Polyangium spumosum: one gene and its partner. The protein of the gene in region 1 interacts with the protein of each later gene in a pairwise test. Links are inferred from orthologs where the notes say so. Each region holds a gene or a part of one and is shown on either strand. Other genes may lie near its edges.

The links.
Region 2: the proteins of ung (region 1) and ndk interact in binary tests that used the Escherichia coli proteins (3 or more experiments, as listed by UniProt). The link is inferred for Polyangium spumosum from one-to-one orthologs.

What each region holds. Positions count from the first base shown.
Region 1 is NZ_WJIE01000002.1:519,210-522,184, forward strand. What follows is about bases 27-2,935. They hold ung (uracil-DNA glycosylase), read right to left. Parts: upstream 1,891-2,935; coding sequence 1,162-1,890; downstream 27-1,161. Other genes in these bases: GF068_RS08065 (hypothetical protein), read right to left, coding at 27-770; GF068_RS08075 (hypothetical protein), read right to left, coding at 1,958-2,248; GF068_RS08080 (type IV pilus twitching motility protein PilT), read left to right, coding at 2,344-2,935. Outside these bases: more of GF068_RS08065, read right to left, coding at 1-26; more of GF068_RS08080, read left to right, coding at 2,936-2,975. UniProt on the Escherichia coli protein: Excises uracil residues from the DNA which can arise as a result of misincorporation of dUMP residues by DNA polymerase or due to deamination of cytosine.
Region 2 is NZ_WJIE01000002.1:241,913-244,956, forward strand. The notes cover bases 60-3,037. They hold ndk (nucleoside-diphosphate kinase), read right to left. Parts: upstream 1,774-3,037; coding sequence 1,345-1,773; downstream 60-1,344. Other genes in these bases: GF068_RS07045 (2,3,4,5-tetrahydropyridine-2,6-dicarboxylate N-succinyltransferase), read right to left, coding at 60-487; GF068_RS07050 (hypothetical protein), read right to left, coding at 509-1,348; GF068_RS07060 (response regulator), read left to right, coding at 1,941-2,654; GF068_RS07065 (HAMP domain-containing sensor histidine kinase), read left to right, coding at 2,651-3,037. Outside these bases: more of GF068_RS07045, read right to left, coding at 1-59; more of GF068_RS07065, read left to right, coding at 3,038-3,044. UniProt on the Escherichia coli protein: Major role in the synthesis of nucleoside triphosphates other than ATP. The ATP gamma phosphate is transferred to the NDP beta phosphate via a ping-pong mechanism, using a phosphorylated active-site intermediate.

The DNA.
Region 1 (2,975 bases):
CGTTCGAGCGGCGTCAGGGGCTTCGCCTTGCCTGTCCCGTCGCCCGCAGCTTCGCCTTTGCAGCCCTCCTTCGTCTGCTTGCAGGAGACCACGCTCACGAGCGGTCGCCCCTGCCGATGCTGGATCTCCGGCAATGCGCCGCCTCGGTCCACCAGCGTGCATGGCTCATCCACGCATCTCGGCGGACGCACCTCGTCGCGCGGGGGCAAGGCGCCTTCCTTGCTCAAAATGCCCGTCGACGACGGCAGCGCCGGCTCCTTCGACAACACGCCGTGCACGTTGTTCTTCGGCCTCCTCGGCTTCTCCGGCCGGCTCTCGCTCCGGATACGGTGCTGCTCGACGCGCTCCTCGACGCTCTCCTCATGCTTGCCGCCGCCATCGTCTCCGTCCTCCGCCTCTTCCTTTGGCGCAGGCCGCTTCGCGGAAGCAGGCTTCGGCGGCGGAGGCGGCTTCGGATCCGGCGGCACGGGCTCGCAGGGGTGGTTACCGTATTCGGTCGGGATCAGGTAATGCGTCTTCGACCCCACCCGCGGATTGAAGACGAAAATCGGATGGTGCGCGCTGCTCTCCGCAATCAGCGTGATCCAAGGCTCCTCGGTGACCGGCTTGCCCGCATGGTCGTACGTCCACCGAACGATCCCCGGCCCATGCGGACGCATACACGCCGCGACGACCCAGGGCGTCTTCTTCGGCGGCGCGTCCGCGCGCGCGGGCGCCGTGAGCCCCCCCACGACGAGCAGCAGGAGACACACCCACGCAACGCCCCTCACCAACCTCGCTCCCCTCCACATGCGTCCATGCGAAAGGGCCGCGGAAACGTTGTCAAGCTCGCTCGCGGGGACGCGAGAAGCCTCCTGGCTCCTGCGAGACCTGCCTCGAACCGACGCAAGACACGCCCCACACTCTGCAGGACCTGCCTCGAACGCACGCAAGACACGCCCCACACTCCGCAGGACCTGTCTCGAACGGACGCAAGACACGCCCCACACTTTGCAGGACCTGTCTCGAACGCACGCAAGACACGCCCCACACTCCGCAGGACCTGCCTCGAACCGGTTCAAGACACGCCCCACACTCCGCGGGACCTGCCTCGAACCGGTTCAAGACACTCCCCACACTCCGCGGGACCTGCCTCGCACGGACGCAAGGCACGCGCCGCTCTTACCCTCGCGCCCCCGCCGTCCCGGCGAGCGCCGCCGCCGCGCCGAGCGCCTCTCTCGGCGGCAACCTCCAGTCGATCTCCGCCTTCCCGATCGAACGTAATGCCGCGTTGATGGCGGAGAATGGCCTCGTCCCCGCGAAACTCCGCACGGAGAGCGGCGAGGGGTGGCCGGTCTTCACGATCGGGTGCCTCGACGTGTCCACGAGGCGCGCCTTTTTCTGCGCGTGTGCACCGAAGAGCGCGAAGACGAGTGGCTCCTCGCGCGCCGACAGGGCCGCGATCACGCCGTCCGTGAACGTCTCCCACCCCTTGCCGCGGTGAGATCCCGCCTCGCCCGCGCGCACCGTGAGGATGGTGTTCAGGAGGAAGACGCCCTGCGCGGCCCAGGGCTCCAGGCAGCCGTGGTCGGGCACTTCGAAGCCGGGGATGTCGGCGCGTAACTCGCGGAACATGTTGGCGAGCGAGGGCGGCACACGGCGGCCGTGACAAACGGAAAAGCAGAGCCCGTGCGCCTGACCCTCCCCGATATACGGGTCCTGGCCGAGCAGGACCACGCGGACCTCCGCGAATGGGGTCTTCTTGAATGCATTCCACACGTCGCGCTCGGGAGGATACACCACGTGGGTTCTCCGCTCCTCGTCGACGAACGCGCAGAGCTCGGCGAAAGAGGGGCGCGAGAGCTCAGCCGAGAGGACGTTTTTCCAGGAACGAGGCAAATCGACCTTCATGGCGTGGACACGGGCCATCGTAGGGCGTCGGGACGGGTTTGGCCAGGTCGAACCGCCACGCCGCCGCTCACGGCCGCCCTCGGAGGCTCGTCTGCGTGAGGATCCACAGGACGCCGAACAGGAGCGGCCACGCCGCGGCGCCAGCGCCCACGGCCGCGCCGAGCGGGAGCCAGATCCCCGCGAGCCCCGCGGTGAGCCCGCCCGAGAACGAGCCGAAGAGCAGGTACGGGAGGATTGACACGCCGGATTTCACGCCGCGCCGGTGCTGGTGATGCGCGACGACGATCGCGAGCACGAATCCCTCGAGCGCGCCCGCGAGGGCGCCGAGGAGCGCGGCGAGGAGGGGGGCGTGTTCCATGGCGATCCGCGGCGATCGTATCGCGAACGGCGCCGTCCTTGCCGAAACATCGAGCCCTCCGATACGATGGCCGTCTCCCGCGATCCGAAAGCGCGATGCCCCAGCTCAAAGCCCTGCTCGAGAACCTCCTCCGGCCCGACGTCACCGAGGTCGCCCTCGCCACCGGCCGGAACCCCTGCGCCAAGGTAGGCGGCGTCTACGAGATCATCGACCGCTCGATCCTGTCGACGGAAGACATCCTGCAGATGCTCGTCACGGCCGGAGGCAGCCGCCACGTCGAGGGCCTCGGCCCGAAGCCCGTGCAGTGGGGCTGCCGCGTGGACGGCATCGGCGCGATCGCCATCGCCGCCGTGCGGAACACGAACGCCGTGCAGGCCCGGCTCACGCGCCTCGCCCAGGATCCACGCAAAGAAGCCCAGCCCCCGGCCCCCGCACCTCCGCCGGCCCAGGCCTCGCTCCCCGCGGCATCCATGATCGCCCCGGCCCCCATGATCCACGCGGCTTCGCCCTCGTTCGAGCTCGATCTCGACGACCGCCGCACGCCCGCGCCCCCACAAGCCCCGCCGGCCGCGCCGAAGGAGGCCACGCGCCCGCGCAATTTCGCGATCACCCTCGACGATCCGGCCGATCCCACGTTGCTCGCGGCCGCCGCGTCCGCCGCCCATTTCGCCACGGGCGCGCTCGACGACATCCTGCTCACGGCGCGCTCGGAAGGAGCGAGTGATCT
Region 2 (3,044 bases), 280 kb from region 1 along the record:
GCACGCCGCCGATCCCGACGCCGCCCGCGAGGTGGCAGTCGCGGCCGATCTGCGCGCACGATCCCACGGTCGCCCACGTATCGACCATCGTCCCTGCGCCCACGCGCGCGCCGATGTTCACGTAACCCGGCATGAGGATCGCGCCCGGCTCGAGGAACGCGCCGTACCGCACCGCGCCCGGCGGCACGACCCGCACGCCCGCGGCCTCGAGGCCACGCTTGAGCGGGATCTTGTCGTGGAACTCGAGCGGCCCCGCCTCCATGACCGACATCTTCTGGACGGCGAAGTAGAGCAGGATGGCCTGCTTCACCCACGCATGTGTCACCCACTTGCCCTCGGAGACGGGCTCGGCGACGCGAAGCGCGCCACGATCGAGCGCGTCGATCGTCTCGAGGACGGCGCGCTCGTGCGCGGGATCTTTCAGCAACGAGCGGTCGGCGAAGGCGGCCGAGACGAGCGGCGCGAGGGAGTCGGCGAGGTTCGTCATTCCGGGCCAAATAGCACGGAATCAGCTCACCTCGCGCTCGCTCTCGATCGTCACCGTCCCTGCGGCAGCGTCGATCACGAGGCCGAGCTTGGCGCGGCGCGCGGCCACGCGCGCGATGTCGAGGGCGTTCGGCACCTCGCCCCGCGCCGTCACGTTCAGGACGAGCCGCGCCGGCGCGCCGTTCCGCGAAGACGGGCTCAGCCGAACCACGAGACCGCCCCCGGCCGAACGCGCGACGCCGAGCCGCGCCGCCACGGCCCCGCGGCGCGACGCGATCGGCGCGGCGAGCTCCACGAGCCCCCCGAGCACGTGCCGATCGGCCACGAGCCACGAGGGCCGCGGCGCCTCCACCACGATCCGCAGCGCGCCCTCCTCGGCGGCGCGATTGCCGCCGAACCGCTGCTCCAGGACGTCCACGAGATCGAGCTCCGTCGGCGTGGGCGAGACGGCGGCCGCGAAGAACTCCCCGAGGGCGAACGCGTCCCGCAGCTCCGCGCCGTGCTTGCGAACGGCGGCCTCGAGCGCGAGGCGTCGCCGCGCGTCGGAGAGCGGCCCCCCGTCGGCGAGCGCCGCGGCGAGGGCGGCGACACACGCGCCTGCGTGCGCGGCGAGGGCGCGGGCCTGATCCAGGGCCTCCTCGTCGGCAGAGAGCGACGCGACGAACGCTTGTTCGAGGCCGGCGAAGGCCTCGCGCAGCGCCTCGCACGCCGGGACCATCTCGGCCTTCGCCTGGGCGAGGGCGCGAGGCCCGATGCGGCGGGATCCGAGCAGATCGGAGAAACCTTCGAGCGCGGCGAGGCCCTCACGGACCGCGCCGCGCGCGATGGATAACGGACTCTCCGGGCAAACCGGAGGGGTCACGCGCGGGGCGAGACTTCGTACCCGGCGAAGAAATAGGCGATCTCGCGCGCCGCGGACTCGGGCTTGTCCGAGCCGTGCACCGCGTTCTCGCCGACGCTCGCGGCGTACAGCTTGCGGATCGTGCCTTCGGCCGCGTTCGCGGGGTTCGTCGCGCCGATGACCTCGCGGTACTTGGCGATCGCGTCCTCGCGCTCGAGGGCCATGACGACGATCGAGCTGCGCGACATGAACGTCGTGAGCTCGTCGAAGAAGCCGCGGCCTTTGTGCTCCGCGTAGAAGCCTTCGGCCTCGGCGCGGGTGAGGTGAATCCGCTTCATCGCGCGGATGATGAAGCCCTCCTGCTCGAGGCGGGCGATGATCGCGCCCGTGTGGTTCTTCTCGACCGCGTCGGGCTTGATGATGGAAAGGGTGCGCTCCAGAGCCATGAGGCGCCCCTACTAGAAGAAAGAGGGCGTGCGCGCAAGGAAAGCTCGCGCCGCGCCTCGCGATTGTCGGATCGAGGGAGGCAGACCGACACACGGCTCGGCTCGCCCCCGTGCTTTACCGCACGCCACGCGCCTGTCACACAAGGCTGCTAGAGGTGGGCCCACGCATGCCGACGAACGTTCTCATCGTCGAGGACGAGCGCGATCTCCAGCGCGTCCTGTCCTACAACTTCAAGAGTGCGGGGTTCGACGTCGTCTCCGCGATGAACGGCGAGACCGCGCTCCGCGCGGTGAAAGAAGAGCCGTTCGACCTCGTCATCCTCGACCTCATGCTGCCCGACATGCCGGGCACCGAGGTCTGCAAGCGCCTCAAGCAGAACCCGGAGACGGCGAGTATCCCCGTCATCATGGTCACGGCCCGAGGCGAAGAGGTGGATCGCGTCGTTGGCTTCGAGCTCGGCGCCGACGACTACGTGGTCAAACCCTTTTCCGTGCGCGAGCTCATCCTGCGAGCGAGAGCGATCCTGCGCCGCACCGAGGGCACGCCCGCCGAAGGCGCGAAGCTCGACTTCGGCGTCCTGCGCGTCGATCGCGCCGCGCACCGCGCCTGGGTGAACGGCGAGGAGATCACCTTCACCGCGCTCGAGTTCAAGCTGCTCGTCGTGCTCTTCGACCGCCGCGGGCGCGTCATGACCCGCGACGTCCTGCTCGACGAGGTCTGGGGCTCGCACGTCGACGTCACGACCCGCAACGTCGACACCCACGTCAAACGCGTGCGCGAAAAGCTCGGCGTCGCCGGTGACTACATCGAGACCGTACGCGGCGTCGGCTACCGCTTCCGCGCCGAGCCCGGCGAGCTCTCCCCGCCCCAGGACGGATGATCGGCCGCCTCGGCATCCGCGCGAAGCTCATCGCCGCGTCGGTCGTGCTCATGCTGATCGCGGGCTTCGCGATCGAGCGGCTCGGATCCCGCTCGCTCGAGGCGCTCATGATCGAGCGCACGATGGTGCAGCTCACGGGCGAGCTCCGCCTCGCCGAGGACATCGTACGCCGCCGCTGCGAGGCTTCGCCGTGCGCCGTGGGCGACACGCTCGACGAGCTCGCGGACGAGCTCGGCGCGCTCTCGGGCGGGCGCGTCACGCTCATCGCCCCGGGCGGCGTGGTCCTCGGTGACTCCGAGCTCGCGGCCGAGGAGCTCGCGCGCGTCGAGAACCACGGATCCCGCGAAGAGGTGATCGCCGCGCTCGCGACCGGCGCGGGCAGCTCGTCCC